Regions from separate parts of the Streptomyces sp. NPDC051217 genome, predicted to be linked through region 2. Evidence: riboswitches for the same ligand, from Rfam matches in the RefSeq annotation. Region 2 holds a riboswitch; each other region holds the start of a gene.
What was found. Region 2 has a riboswitch for cyclic di-AMP ahead of ACIBBB_RS19265 (NlpC/P60 family protein). Riboswitches for the same ligand answer to the same signal wherever they lie in the genome.
Positions count from the first base shown of each region.

Region 1: linked by a shared signal. The riboswitch ahead of ACIBBB_RS32830 (M23 family metallopeptidase) and the one ahead of ACIBBB_RS19265 (NlpC/P60 family protein) in region 2 are both predicted to bind cyclic di-AMP.
Region 3: linked by a shared signal. The riboswitch ahead of ACIBBB_RS00025 (transglycosylase SLT domain-containing protein) and the one ahead of ACIBBB_RS19265 (NlpC/P60 family protein) in region 2 are both predicted to bind cyclic di-AMP.

Region 1 covers NZ_JBITEV010000020.1:122,023-127,044, reverse strand. Annotated here, with positions in the region: gene ACIBBB_RS32835 (PrsW family intramembrane metalloprotease) at 156-1,418, shown strand; gene ACIBBB_RS32830 (M23 family metallopeptidase) at 1,478-2,542, opposite strand; cyclic di-AMP (ydaO/yuaA leader) riboswitch at 2,554-2,708, opposite strand; gene ACIBBB_RS32825 (PP2C family protein-serine/threonine phosphatase) at 3,052-4,140, opposite strand; gene ACIBBB_RS32820 (MerR family transcriptional regulator) at 4,706-5,022, opposite strand, start outside.
Region 2 covers NZ_JBITEV010000008.1:44,722-49,743, forward strand. Annotated here, with positions in the region: gene ACIBBB_RS19260 (ATP-dependent DNA helicase) at 1-1,622, opposite strand, end outside; cyclic di-AMP (ydaO/yuaA leader) riboswitch at 1,815-1,977, shown strand; gene ACIBBB_RS19265 (NlpC/P60 family protein) at 1,976-3,142, shown strand; gene ACIBBB_RS19270 (hypothetical protein) at 3,270-4,373, shown strand; gene ACIBBB_RS19275 (NlpC/P60 family protein) at 4,604-5,022, shown strand, end outside.
Region 3 covers NZ_JBITEV010000001.1:2,027-7,048, forward strand. Annotated here, with positions in the region: gene ACIBBB_RS00015 (beta-ketoacyl-[acyl-carrier-protein] synthase family protein) at 1-588, shown strand, start outside; gene ACIBBB_RS00020 (ketosynthase chain-length factor) at 585-1,799, shown strand; cyclic di-AMP (ydaO/yuaA leader) riboswitch at 2,292-2,484, shown strand; gene ACIBBB_RS00025 (transglycosylase SLT domain-containing protein) at 2,489-3,232, shown strand; gene ACIBBB_RS00030 (SRPBCC family protein) at 3,500-4,462, opposite strand; partial or broken gene ACIBBB_RS00035 (ArsR/SmtB family transcription factor) at 4,459-4,774, opposite strand; gene ACIBBB_RS00040 (alpha/beta fold hydrolase) at 4,812-5,022, opposite strand, start outside.

The DNA.
Region 1 (5,022 bases), on a different contig from region 2:
CGGGGTTGGCCGGGACGAGCCGGACGCCGTCGCGGGTTGTCGGTGGCCCTCGTTAGGGTCAGTAGGTGTCCGAACCGCCCCGACCGCCCCCGTACGACCCTCAAGTCCCCGAGCCGGCGATCCCCGCCGCCGAGCGGCAACAGCAGCTCGGCGACATGTGGGCCGCCGTTCCGGAGCGCTCCCGCTGGCGCTACCGGCCGTACCGCGCGTTCTGGCGGCACCCGGCCGTGCGCGCGGGCGCCGTGATCATCCTGCTCGCGCTCTGCGGCCTGCTGCTCATGTCGCTCGTACGGGAACAGACCGGCACACAGGGCTTTCTGGTCGGTCTCGGGCTGGCGATCCTGCCCGTACCGCTGCTGATGGCGGCCTTCCGCTGGCTTGACCGGGTGGAGCCGGGCCCCTGGCGGAATCTCCTGTTCTCCTTCGCCTGGGGCGCCTGCGCCGCCGCGCTCGTGGCGATCACGGCGAACTCCTTCGCGACCCGGTGGATAGCCACCGCGACCGCCGACCCCGCGGGCGCGGAGTCCCTGGGGGCCACGGTGGTCGCGCCGATCGTCGAGGAGAGCGCGAAAGCCGCCGCGATCCTGCTGATCTTCCTCTTCCGGCGGCGGTCCTTCACCGGTCTCGTCGACGGAGTCGTCGTCGCGGGCTTCACCGCGACCGGCTTCGCGTTCACCGAGAACATCCTCTATCTCGGCAGCGCCTACGGAGAGGACCAGCAGATCGGCAACTCGGGGCTGCCTGCCGTGACCGCGGCGACCTTCTTCGTACGGGTCGTGATGTCGCCGTTCGCGCACCCGCTCTTCACGGTCCTGACGGGCATCGGCTTCGGCATCGCCGCTCTCGCCACCCGCCGCCAGCGCGTGCGCCGGTGGCTGATGCCGGTGCTGGGCCTGCTGCTCGCGATGGGCACGCACGCGCTGTGGAACGGTTCCTCGTCGCTGTTCGGCCCGTACGGCTTCTACGCGGTGTACGCGGCCTTCATGGTCCCCGCCTTCGCCCTGCTCACCTGGCTGGCGATATGGACCCGGCAGCGCGAACTGCACATGGTTTCGGCCGAGCTGCCCGCGTACGCGGCGGCAGGCTGGCTCGCCGAGACCGAGCCGCTCGCCCTGTCCTCGATGCGGGCGCGCTCGATGGCGCGCGACGTGGCGGGACGCGCGTACGGCCCGAAGGCGGCCCGTACGGTCGGCGAGTACCAGGCGTTCGCGACCGCTCTGGCGTTCCTGCGCCACCGGGCCGGGCGCGGCACGGCGGGCCCCGACTTCGCCGCGCGCGAGCAGGAGCTGCTGCACCACATGTGGCAGCGCCGGGAAACGGCGTCGCCCGCGCTGACGTACGCGGCGCGGGCGACGGGGCGGGTGTGGTCTCCGCCGCCGTACATCGACTACGGCGGCTACAACCCGTATCGGAGCTAGGGTCTGTCGTTTGGATCAGGCCGGATCAGGCTGGACGGACCGACCTGATCAACCACGTACTACGGCGTGAGTCCCTTGCTGCTCAGCCAGCTCATCGGGTCGATGCCACTGCCGCCCGCGGTGTGCACCTCCAGGTGCAGGTGCGGGCCGGTGACGTTGCCGGTGGCTCCCACGCGTCCGATGGTCTCGCCGGTGGTGACCTTCTGGCCGGCGCCGACGGTCATCGAGGACAGGTGGGCGTACCAGATCTCCGTACCGTCATCGAGCTCAAGCACCACGCGGTAGCCGTACGAACCCGACCAGCCGGCCGACTTGACGGTCCCGCTGTGGACGGCCTTGGTGGGCGTGCCCGTGGGGGCGGCGAAGTCCAGGCCGGTGTGCTGGCCGGAGGACCACATGGAGCCGGCCTGGCCGAAGGTGGAGGTGAGCGTGTACGAGGAGGTGGGGAGCGAGAAGCTGGCGGCCAGCTTCTCCAGGCGCTCCTGCTCGGCCTTGCGCTCGGCCTCTTCCTCCGCCTTGCGCTTCGCCTCGGCGGCCTTCTTCTCCGCGTCGGTCTGCTGCTTCCGGGCCTCGGCTGCCGCCTTCTCGGCGGCGGCCTTCTCGACGCTCGCCTTCTGGGCGGCGTCGGCCTCGGCCTGCTGCTGCTCCGCCTGCTGGAGGATGCGGGCGCGCAGCGCCTCGCCGGAGTCGGTGGTGCCCTGCTGGGTGTCCGCGGCGGTGAGGCCCGCCGTGGTCAGCGGGGAGGGAGTCTCGTCGGTCTTCTTGTCGCCGTCGGACATGAAAGACCCGACACCGGGAAGGGACTTGGCGTCGGGAAGGTTGTCCGAGAGCGCGTCGGGAAGTGATATCGAGACCGCGGGCTTGTCCTGGGCGGAGGCGATGCCTCCGGCGCCGACCGCGGCGATGACACCCACTCCGAGGACCGTGGAGCTGCGGGCCAGCGCGTTGCGCTGCTTGGCGACACGGTGCTTGCCGCGTACGGGACGGATGGACTCCGCGGTGGGATTCCACTCCTCCCAGTCCCTGTTCGCCTCGCCATCGGCGAGATCGGTACCGGCGAGCCGGCTCCCGGGGCCGAAACGGACCGGGACTGAGGCTTCGGGAGCAGGCCTGTTGGACGCCACTGGGGCGCTCTCCTTTCCTTCCTTCTCGCCTACCGGGTTAGCTGACGGGTTCGGAGCAGGAAGGTCTCCTACGAGCGTGTTTCGCCGCACGAGGCAACAAAAGACGCCCGATTCACCCCAATTGGTGGTTCCCCGGTTTCCTAGCGGAATTCGGCGCGTGCGCACGGTGCCGTCTCTTTCGACGGCTGGGACAACCGCGCTGCGTTATCGAACGTTAATAGACGACGGGGACTTATTCCAAGCTGTTCCCGGTGATCGTTAGCGAGCACGGCGGGGATCAACCGGGACACAAGCTGGCGCAATCGGGCGAGTTGATCGCGGTTCGGGCCGTGTGCGATCACACACTCGATCTGACGGTGCGTCAAATATTATGCGGAGTGGTGTGTCTCAACTACGCAGCGTGGCGGGGGAGATGACATCACGGCACGCGGGTCCCACGCGTCCGACGGTCTCGTCGCAACGAAGGGCCGACGCGGGCGGACCCACACGGGCGGACCCACGCGATCGCGTCACGGCACGACGGGCATCGTCCGGCGCCGCTCCGGCTGCCGCTCGGTGGGCCGGCTGATGGCCAGCAGCGCCATGTCGTCCGTACTGCCGCCGCCGGTGTGCAGCCGTACGTCCCCGACGATCGCCTCCAGCAGGTCGTCGGGACCGGGAAAGATCCGTCCCGCGAGCCGTTCGCCCGGGTCGTAGAAGACGCCCTCCGCGTTGCGCGCCTCGGAGAGCCCGTCCGTGTAGAGGAGCAGCGTCGCCCCGGGCCGGTACGGGATCTCCTCCGCGCGGTCCGGCCATGTCCCCAGCTCCCCCATCCCGAGCGGCAGTGCCGGGTCGGTGGGGGCCAGCACGGTCACCGCGCCGTCGGGGCCGAGCAGCAGCGGCTCCGGGTGCCCGCGGTTCAGCACGCGCGCTATGCCCTCGCCGTGCGGTACCTCCGCCAGTACGGCGGTGGTGAAGCCCTCGAACAGGTCGATCCCGCTGCGCCGCCTGCCTTCGCGCGCCAGCGCCCGCTCCAGCCGCCGCGCGACGCCTTCGAGCGACCTCTCCTGCTCGGCGGCCTCCCGGAATGCGCCGATGACGACGGCCACGGTCTCGATGGCGCCCATGCCCTTGCCGCGTACGTCGCCGACCACCACCCGTACGCCGTACTCCGTGTCCTGGACGGCGAACAGGTCACCGCCGATGTAGGCGCCCTCCTCGGCCGCCTCGTAGCGCGCGGCGATGTGCAGCCCGCCGATCCGGGCCTCGGGTGTCGGCAGGACGGCGCGCTGGGCGGCCTCGGCGATGACCCTCGCCGAGGCCAGGCGTTCACCACTGCGGCGTACGACACCGTTGATGGCCAGTGCGAGGACGGAGACGGTGAAGACGGTCAGCGATTCGGTGATCATCTCGACCCCGTCCCCGGAGTTGTTGACGTAGCGCAGTCCGAGAACGGCGCCGACGGACAGGATGCCGATGACGAGAGTGCGCGTGAACGAGAAGAAGGGGGCGGCCACCAGCGGCGCCGCCGAGAAGAACGGGGACGCGGTGAAGGCGGTCGGGGTCGCCTGATCCAGGATGATCCCCGCCACGATGATCAGACCGGGCAGCAGTTCCACGAGCGGATGCGTCGGCCGGGCGGCGAGCCGACCGCTCCCCCGCCTGGGCGGCCGGGGGTCTTCGGGACCGAAGCCGGGCGGGTGCTTCTCGGCGGGATGCGAGCGGTTCCAGGTGGGGTCGTCCGGGCCGGCGTCCGCCGGCCGGAAACCTTCGTCGGCGCGGCGGAAACCGCGCTGGATGCCACGCCGGAGGCTGCCGCTGAGCCGGCGGAGCCTGGAGGGGACGTGGGGGTGGTGGGGCGGGGCCTTACGGGTGGGCCCCCCGGCGGAGGGGCTGGGGACGGCCCCCTCGGCGGGAGGGTGCTCGCTCCCGCCGAGGGGGCCGTCCCCGGTCCCGTCGTCCCCGCTGTCTCTCAGGTGCCCCACCAGTGGCCTCCTGCCCGGTCCGTCGACGGCCGCGGACGGTACCGCGTCCCCCCAGGCTGGCCTCTTACGCGCCGGGCGGCTACCCGCTGTCGACCGACTGGGCTACCGGTGGGCCGGTGCGGTGACGGCGGCCCGGCCCACCGTCACCGCACCGGCGTACCTCGTCGTACCTCCCCGTCGTACGCCGGTCGTAAGTCCGTCAGTCGTCGGTGAGATGGCGCTCGGCGTAGACCTTCATCGCGTCCCGTACGAGGACGGCGGTGCCCTCCTCGTACTTGTCGTAGTTGCGGCCGAAGCGCGGATCGTCGACGTACATCGCGGTGACCCCGATGACGTACGACCTCGCGGGGCTCGTCGTGGTCGACAGCCAGTCGCAGTGTCTGCGGGCGATGGCCTGCGCCTCCTCGCTGTCGGCGGCGAGACCGTCCTTCCTGGCCCGGCCCCAGTCCCGGGCGATGCTCTCGTGCCGTTCCATGAACTCCTTCCGTTCGCGCTCGCTCAGGGACCGCCACCAGC
Region 2 (5,022 bases):
GACTCGACGACCGTACGCAACTCCTCCATCAGCGTGTTGAAGCGCTTCACGGCGTTCGACGAACGGGCCGCCATGCCGTACGCCTCGTCGACCCGGCGCAGCGCCTGCGCGAAGGAGATCTTCTCCCGCGCCGAGAGCGCGTCGATCATCGCCTCCGCGCGGTCGCCGATGCCGCGCTTGGGCACGTTCAGGATCCGGCGCAGCGGGACGCTGTCCTCGGGGTTGGCGAGCACACGCAGATAGGCCAGCACATCGCGGACCTCCTTGCGCTCGTAGAAGCGCACACCGCCGACGACCTTGTACGGGAGGCCGACGCGGATGAAGATCTCTTCGAACACACGTGACTGCGCGTTCGTCCGGTAGAAGACGGCGACGTCGCCCGCCTTGGCCTCCGACGCGTCCGTCATGCGGTCGATCTCGTCGGCGACGAACTGCGCCTCGTCGTGCTCGGTGTCCGCCACGTACCCCGTGATCAGGGCGCCCGCTCCGGCGTTCGTCCAGAGACTCTTGGGCCGCCGGCTCTCGTTGCGCTCGATGACCGCGTTGGCCGCGCTGAGGATCGTCTGCGTGGAGCGGTAGTTCTGCTCCAGCAGGATCGTCGTCGCGTCCGGGTAGTCCTCCTCGAACTGGAGGATGTTACGGATCGTGGCACCGCGGAACGCGTAGATGGACTGGTCCGCGTCACCGACGACGCACAGCTCCGCCGGGTCGTGCCCCTCGCCCGAGGGGCCGACCAGCTCACGCACCAGGGTGTACTGCGCGTGGTTGGTGTCCTGGTACTCGTCCACCAGGACATGGCGGAAGCGGCGGCGGTAGTACTCGGCGACTTCCGGGAACGCCTGGAGCAGATGGACCGTCGTCATGATGATGTCGTCGAAGTCCAGCGCGTTGGCCTCGCGCAGCCGCGCCTGGTACATCCGGTACGCCTCGGCCAGCGTCTTCTCGAACGGGTCACCGGCCTGACCGGCGAAGGTCTCCTCGTCGATCAGCTCGTTCTTCAGATTCGAGATCTTGGCGCTGAAGGACTTCGGGGGGTGCCGCTTGGGGTCGAGATCGAGATCACGGCAGACCAGGGCCATGAGCCGCTTGGAGTCGGCCGCGTCGTAGATCGAGAACGACGACGTGAAGCCGAGCCGCTTCGACTCACGGCGCAGGATCCGCACGCAGGCACTGTGGAACGTCATCACCCACATGGCGGCCGCACGCGGGCCGACGAGCTGCTCGACGCGCTCCTTCATCTCGCCGGCGGCCTTGTTGGTGAACGTGATCGCCAGTATTTCGCCCGGATGCACCCGGCGCGTCCCCAGCAGATGCGCGATCCGGTGGGTCAGCACCCGGGTCTTGCCCGAGCCCGCGCCGGCCACGATGAGCAGCGGCGATCCGGTGTGCACGACGGCGGCGCGCTGCTCCTCGTTCAGCCCTTCGAGCAGCGCCGCCGGGTCCACGACGGTGCGCGGAGCGCCGTCGCGATGGTGCGGATCCCTGGGCGGGGGCACGTCGAACTTCCCTCCGAAGAGATCGTCGGGCACCTGTTCCGGAGCGGTGTCCTCGGGCGGCGGCGGGGGCTCCTCGGCCGAGGGCTGGAGGTCCGCCAGGAAGCTGTCGTCAAAGAGGCTGCTCATCGCTTCCTGAGTCTAGGGTGCCGCACTGACAGCGGACCGCCACATGGCGCGGTGGGGGCGCCGACGGGCGTTTATGTGAAAGGTCACGGAAATGTATCGGGCATATCGACCATCAACCTTCACAGCGGCACCACGCATTGGCTAGCGTGCTCGCCGAGGCGTTCCGTACTCCATCGGTGATCAGCGCCGAGCGGACGGCCTCCGCCGAATCCGGGCTTCCCCGAGGGGAGTTCGGAACCGGGGACCCACCACGTTCCACCGGGGTGAATCGGGCCGTTTTCCCAGGCCCGTAGGGCAGCCTTCCGTTCCGCCCGAACCCGACAGCTAACCCGGTAGGCGGTCCACGGAAGGAGATGCCGGCCTTGGCATCGCATCGCAAAGCGCGCACCCGCACCGGAATACGCGCGAACACCCCCGCCGTCGGTTTCACGACAGCCGCCCTCGCCTCGGTCACGCTGCTCTCGACGCAGAGCGCCACCGCCGCGCCGGCCGACCCCAAGCCCTCGGTGGAAGAGGTGCAGAAGAAGGTCGACGACCTGTACCGGCAGGCCGGTACGGCGACGCAGCAGTACAACAAGGCGAAGGAAGCGACGGACACCCAGCGCAAGTCGGTCGACCGGGTCCTTGACGAGGTCGCCAAGAGCGCCGACAAGGTGAACGAGGCGCGGCGCGCCCTCGGTACGTATGCCGCCGCGCAGTACCGCGCGGGCGCCGTCGGTCCCACGGCCGCCCTGATGTTCGCCGACAGCCCCGAGTCGTACTTCGAGCAGACCCAGCTGATGGACCGGCTGACCGAGCGCCAGCAGGGGGCCGTCGAGGACTTCCAGAAGGAGCAGCGGTCCGCGTCCAAGCAGCGCGCCAAGGCGACGAAGAGCCTGGAGACGCTGACGGAGTCGCAGGCCTCGCTCAAGGTGGGCAAGCAGAAGGTCCAGAACAAGCTCGCGGCGGCGCGGTCGCTGCTCTCGGAGCTGACGGCGCAGGAGAAGGCGCGGCTCGCCGCCCTGGAGCGGGAGAAGGAGCAGGAGGCGCGCCGCAAGGCCGAGGCGAAGGCCAAGGAGGAGGCCGCGGAGCGCAAGCGCCAGGAGGAGGCGCGGCAGGAGGAGCAGCCCGCGACCGGCGGCACGGGCTCGGGGACCGACACCGGTTCGGGCGCCACGGACGGTACGTACGCGGCCAAGGCCGAGAAGGTCCTCGCCTTCGCCCGCGCCCAGATCGGCAAGCCGTACGTGTGGGGCGCCACCGGTCCCAGCTCGTACGACTGCTCGGGGCTGACGGCCGCCGCCTGGAAGGAGGCGGGCGTGCAGCTGCCGCGTACGACCTGGGACCAGGTGAAGGTCGGCAAGCGCGTCGCCACGGCGGACCTGCTCCCCGGCGACCTGGTGTTCTTCTACGACGACATCAGCCACGTCGGCATCTACCAGGGCGACGGCAAGATGATCCACGCGCCGAAGCCGGGCGCGAACGTCCGCGAGGAGTCGATCTACTACATGCCGATCTACGGCAGTGTGCGCCCGGCCTGAGCCCCTCCGGGGGCGGCTGCCCCGACAGGACTTTCTGAGAATCTCCGTGCGATCATGCGACAGATGTCCCTGGGGAGGGGCCGTCGCGGTGGTCCAGACACCGCGCCGGTGAAAGAAGGAGTCCGGCATGAACACGGGTGGGGATCAAGGCGGTTCGTCCGTTTCCGACGAGGAGTGGGAGCGGTTCCTGCGGGAGTCCGCGGACGGCGTGCCCGACGCTCCCAAAGAGGCTTCCGCACGCGCCCGGCTCGTGGCACGGCGGCTGCGGGAGGAGCCCGCGCCCCCGGAGGGATGGCGTACGCACACGCCCGCCCGGCGGCCGAGGCGGCCGAAGGTCCGGTACCTCGTGGGGCTGCTGGCCTCGGTCGCGCTGCTGGCCGTGGCCCTGGATCCGGGGCGGGTCACCGGGTGGTTCGGCGATGACGCCGGGGCCGGAGGACCACTCGCCGCGGAGTCGGAACGCCCGGACCAGGCACCGCCCATCGAGCCGGCCCGGCTGCCCACGCTCGACGAACCGTTCAAGGGCTCGCCCGCCGTGCGCTGGGAGAGCGGGACGGCCGGGATCACGGTGCCCGCGGCCAGGGCGACCGGGTGGATGAGCAAGGGGCAGGTGAAGGACGCGCTCGACCGGAGCCGTGACTTCCTCGCCGCTTCCAGTCTGGATCCGGCGGTGCTGCTGGGCGCGCACCCGGCGAAGGCGATCGCGCTCATCAACCCGCATCAGAAGGACGTCCAGGACTTCCTGGCGACCGCGTTCCGCGCGCCGGGCGAGGAGAACGACCCGGTGATGCTCTTCAGCCGGTTCGACGAGGCGCACACCCGCGTCGTCGGGGATGTCGTCAAGACACGGGGGCGGATCAGCTACCGGGAGGGCGAGCGCGGCGCCCTCCAGGTGACGGCCGATGTCACGTACGTCTACCCGGTCACGCGGGCGGCGGCGGACGGGGGCGGTGATGAGGTCGCGCGCACGATCGTGCGCCGCGAGACGGTGCTGAACTGGGACGATCCCGCGAAGGTGATCACCGAGCGGGGAACCTTCTCCCTCGTTTCGTACAAGGTCCACACGACCAACGGAGGCTGCGGCGCCCCCACCGGTTACCTCGTCCCCCTGTACGCCGACGAGCGGCCCGCCGGCGCGGACGGTGGCCCGGAGGTCGACCCGTACGACCGCAGCACGCCGGTGACCGACGGGAGAGCGGACGGGGAGTGCGGGAAGGCGACGCGGTCGTAGGCGGACGAGAGCGCCGTCGGTGGCCGATGAGCGGCCGTTGTCGCGGGATCGGTCAGGTCCTGCCGGAAAGTGACCTGATGGGCGGAAGAGAAGCGGGCACAATCCGCCGGCGATCTTCCACCTGCGGGCAATAGCGGCCATGGCGGCGCGCGTCCGTGACCCGCGCGCCTAGCGTCCTTTCCCGTACGGGCCGTCCGGGCCCGCGTGGAACAGAGGATGTGGACGCCCTCGTGGCAGCGCACCGCCGACCCCGATTCAGCTCCCGACCGTTCACCGGGCCGTACGGCCGCACGGCGGCCACCCTCGCCCTCGCGGGGGCCGCGACGGCGACCGGGCTCGAAGGGGCCGCACACGGCGAGCCGCAGCTCACCTCGGCCCAGGTGAAGGCGAAGGTCGACAAGCTCTACCACGAGGCGGAGGCCGCCACCGAGAAGTACAACGGCGCGAAGGAGAAGGCGGCCGACGCGAGCGCCTCGCTGGAGAAGCTGCGCGACGAGGCCACCCGGCGGACGGCACGGCTCAACGTCTCGCGCAACGCGCTCGGTTCGATCGCCGCCGCGCAGTACCGCGCGGGCGGCCTCGACCCCGCCGTACAGCTCGCCCTCAGCTCCGACCCCGAGGGATATCTGCGCGGGGCCGCGCTCGCCGA
Region 3 (5,022 bases), on a different contig from region 2:
TTCGACAACACCCGTAACGGGTTCGTACTCGGCGAGGGCGCCGCGGTGTTCGTCCTGGAGGAGCTGGAGAGCGCGCGGCGGCGAGGGGCGCACATCTACGCCGAGATCGCGGGATACGCCACGCGCAGCAACGCGTACCACATGACCGGTCTGCGCCCCGACGGCCTGGAGATGGCCGAGGCGATCCGGGTCGCGCTCGACGAGGCCCGGATGAATCCGACGGAGATCGACTACATCAACGCCCATGGCTCCGGTACGAAGCAGAACGACCGGCACGAGACCGCCGCGTTCAAGAAGAGCCTCGGCGATCACGCCTACCGGACCCCGGTGAGCTCCATCAAGTCGATGGTCGGGCATTCGCTCGGCGCCATCGGCTCGATCGAGATCGCCGCATCCGCCCTCGCGATGGAGCACAACGTGGTGCCGCCCACCGCGAACCTTCAGACACCGGACCCCGAGTGCGATCTCGACTATGTGCCGGTGACGGCTCGCGACCAGCTGACCGATGCGGTGCTCTCCGTCGGCAGCGGCTTCGGTGGATTCCAGAGCGCGATAGTGCTGGCCCGACCCGAGAGGAGCCCCGCATGACCACCTCGGTGGTAGTGACCGGCCTGGGCGTGGTGGCCCCCAACGGCCTCGGCGTGCGCGAGTACTGGTCGGCGATCCGCGGCGGCAGGAGCGGCATCGGCCGCGTCACCCGCTTCGACCCGTCGCAGTACCCGTCCCGGCTGGCGGGCGAGGTTCCCGGCTTCACGGCCAAGGACCATCTGCCGAGCAGGCTGCTCTCCCAGACCGACCGCATGACCAGGCTCGCCCTGGTGGCCACGGACTGGGCGCTCGCCGACGCCGGGGTGAAGCCGGAGGATCTGCCGGAGTTCGACATGGGCGTCATCACGGCCAGTTCGTCGGGCGGCTTCGAGTTCGGCCAGAACGAGCTCCAGAAGCTGTGGAGCAAGGGCAGTCAGCACGTCAGCGCCTACCAGTCCTTCGCCTGGTTCTACGCGGTCAACAGCGGCCAGATCTCCATCCGTAACGGTATGAAGGGCCCCAGCGGCGTGGTCGTCAGCGACCAGGCAGGCGGGCTCGACGCCATGGCGCAGGCGCGCAGGCAGATCCGTAAGGGCACCCGGCTGGTCGTCTCCGGCGCCGTCGACGCGTCGATCTGCCCCTGGGGCTGGGTCGCGCAGATCGCGGGCGGCCGGCTGAGCACGAGCGACGAACCGGCCCGCGCGTACGTGCCGTTCGATGCCGACGCGCGGGGGCATGTGCCGGGCGAGGGCGGCGCGATCCTCATCCTGGAGGACGCGGTGGCCGCGCGTGGCCGTGGCGCGAAGATCTACGGCGAGATCTCCGGGTACGGCGCGACGATCGACCCCCGGCCGGGCAGCGACCGCGAGCCGGGACAGCGCAAGGCGATCGAAATCGCCCTGGCGGACGCGGGCGTGGAGCCCGGCGACGTCGACGTGGTGTTCGCCGACGCGGCGGCCGTGCCGGAGCTGGACCGTACGGAGGCCGAGGCGATCACCGCGGTCTTCGGCCCGCGCGGCGTCCCGGTCACCGCGCCCAAGACGATGACCGGCCGGCTCTACTCCGGCGCGGCCCCGCTGGATGTCGCGGCGGCGCTGCTGGCCATCGAGGAGGGGCTGATCCCGCCCACGGTCAACGTCGAGCCGGCTCCCGAGCACGGTCTGGACCTCGTCACGTCCCAGCCCCGCACCGCCGAGGTACGGACGGCGCTGGTGCTGGCGCGGGGCCAGGGCGGCTTCAACTCCGCGATGGTCGTACGCGCCGTCGACTAGATCCGCTCCCCGGCCGTGTCGTCGTCGTGCCCCGTCCCCCGCGGCCGACATACGGCACGGCCGGCCCGTCGGGAAAGCGAACACCTATGACATTCGCTCTCCGGAGTTCGGTGAATTCAGTTGCGGACAAAGGCCGTTGGCGGCGAATTCACCCCGTCGTGGACCGTGTGCTTCCGCTTGGCGCCAGTTGAGAAAAAATAATCATTTGTCCATTTTGCGGTGCGGGTTGTTATGGGTGCGTCACGCATAACTTGTCCCTTTCTGGGTGGTGTTGTGTTCGGGTGGTTGCACCGAACGCTCGTGATGTGTGTCACAGCTTCGGTGGCCTCGGTGTCTCGCGGTCCCACCCCACCTCCCCTGCTGCAAAAGAAAGTTGAGCCCTGTACAGCCTCGCCGGAATTTGAATTTCCCGGCGCCGGATCCGTGGATGGCATGGCGCTGTGAATTCAGGACTTGTTTCGCCCGGACCTTCTCGCTTACGTTCTCGTCATTCCGGGCGGAACGCCGAATCCTGCCGCTGTCCGGAAACCGCACCCAACAACTCACGTACGGCAGGAGCGGGGGACCCAGGTAAGTCGCCGATCCGGCACAACGGACCGGCTTGGGGTGAAGTCGCGCACCCAGCGCGGCCGGGCATCTCCCGCCCGAACCCGACAGCTCACCTCGCAGGCGACGGAGAGGATTTCGTCATGCCCGCACAGGGTAAGCACCGCCGTTCCCGCACCAGCCCGCTCGCCCGCCGTCTCATCGCCGTCGGCACGGGCGGTGCCGCACTCGCCCTTCCCCTGGTGACCGCCACCACGGCGGGCGCCGCGCCCGCTCCGGAGCACGTCAAGTCGGCCCCGGCCGCCTCGACCGCCGTCCAGAAGGTGACCCACACCGTCGTCAAGGGTGACTCGCTGGCCAAGATCGCGCACGCCCGTTCCGTGAGCGGTGGCTGGGAAGCGCTGTACAAGACCAACCGCGCCGCCGTCGGCGACAACCCCTCGCTCATCCACCCCGGCCTCAAGCTGAAGCTCGCCGGGAAACCGAAGGCCGCCGGGACCGCCTCGACCGAGAGCGCGTCGGCGGGCAAGACCACCGAGGCCGTCGAGACCGCCGCCAAGACCTACACCAACGACCTCGACGGCTGGATCCGGGAGGCGCTGGACGTCATGGCGCAGAACGGCATACCCGGCTCGTACGACGGCATCCACCGCAACATCATGCGCGAGTCCGCGGGCAACCCCCAGGCCATCAACAACTGGGACTCCAACGCGGCGGCCGGCACCCCGTCGAAGGGCCTGCTCCAGGTCATCGACCCGACATTCCAGGCGTACCACGTGCCCGGCACGTCGACCGACAGCTACGACCCGGTCGCCAACATCACCGCGGCGTGCAACTACGCGGCCGACCGTTACGGCTCGATCGACAACGTGAACGGTCCCTACTGATCGGCGGCGTCCGTCATCTCACCGGCCGCCGGCCGGGCCGCACACGCGGCCCGGCCGGCGTTCGGCGTGAGAGCCGCCGTCACCTGACGGAGTGCGCCCGCCCGGTCGGTCCCGCCGGTCGGCCCGGGGGATCCGGGCGGAGCCTTCGTGGCCCAGCCCAAGGGACGGCGTCCACCGCCCGAGCCGGCGCTACCACCGGCCGCGACCAGGCGCGGACCGGTCAGCGCCGGGTCGAGCCGGGCCACCCGAGGCCCCACGCGGACGCCACTACGTGTGGGCCCCGCCCTCCGGCGCGTCCACCAGCCCCGCCGCCAGTTCCTCCACACGTACCCGCCACGCCGCGAGCGCCGCATCCGTGTCGAAGTCGCGCGGCCCGGTCTGGGTGAGCACCAGCCGGGGCCCGTGCCCCGTCCCCGCGCCCAGCTCCCAGCGGACCTCGCCCTCCGGATGCCAGGAGTACGTAAGGAGCTCCGGCGCGCGTACGGCCGTGACCGGGCCCGCCGGGACCTTGTCGGCGGTGAAGCCCGGAGGCACCGGTGAACCCGTCAACGGCTCGGCGCCGCCGGTCAGTTGGTCCCAGACCGTCTCGGCGGGCCGCACCAGCTGACGCTCGAACCGGACCCGTCGCCCGCCGCCCCCGGTCTCCTCGACCCGGCCCCGGGTCAGCTCGTCGAACCGGGCCAGATACGCCTCGTGCAGCGCCCCGCGCGTGTCCTGCTCGACGTCGACGGGGCCGCCGTCCAGCACCTGCCCCAGCGCGGTGACGCAGATCTGCCAGCCGGACGCGAAGCTGGCGGCCCCGAACCGGTCGCCGAAGGTGTGGACGAGGAGGAGCCGCGAGCCGTCCCCGTCAGGGGTGATCTCCCAGCTCAGATGGTCCTCGCCCCAGGTGAAGGCGAAGAGGCGCGGCTCGTCGGCGTCGGTGACCTCCCCGCTCATGCCGGGGCCGGAGTCGCCGGGGAAGTGGAAGCCGATCTCGCCGCCCGGCCGCAGGTCGACGCTCACCTCGGAGGGAAACCACCGCGCGAGGTGCGCGGGCTGCGTGATCGCGTCCCAGACCCGCTGCGGCGGATGCGCGAGCCGTCGCTCCATGCGCAGCGCGGTCCGCCCGTCGCCGGTGCCGGAGAGGGAGGAGGAGAAGCCTTGATCGTCGGGCGAGGCGGGGCCCTCGGGGCCCTCGGGGCCCTCGGGACCGCCGGAATCGTGCGGACCGTCGGTGTGCGGAGTCATGAGGAGTCGTCCTCCATCGCGTCGAGATGCCGTTCGAGCGCGTCGAGAGACGGTCCACAGATGCCGGTAGTGCGCGAGCCAGGCGTCGAGTTCTGCCAGCGGCTCCGGGGTGAGTTCGTACCACCGGCGCTGGGCGTCCTGCCGGACCCGCACCAGCCCCGCGTCCCTCAGCACCCGCAGATGCTTGGACGTCCCGGGCTGGCTCAGTCCGAGCCGGTCGGTCAGCTCACCGACCAGATGCGGGCGCTCCAGGAGGAGATCGAGGATCTTGCGCCTGCTCGGCTCCGCGAGCACGTCGAACGGTATGGGCATACACCGACCATACCCACCCGATTATATAACCGCAAGGCTATGTAAGGGGTGTGCCCAGCGCCATCAGCCAGTCCATCGCCGCCGGACACGTGTCGAGGACCGAGACGTGCCCGTCCTCGGGCCGTACCCACAGCTCCGCCCGGGGGAGCCCGGCGAGCATCCACCCGGCGTGCGTGGACGGTACGACCCGGTCGAGGCTGCCCTGCACGAGCAGTACGGGCGCGGTCACCTCCGCCAGGTCGAAGCCC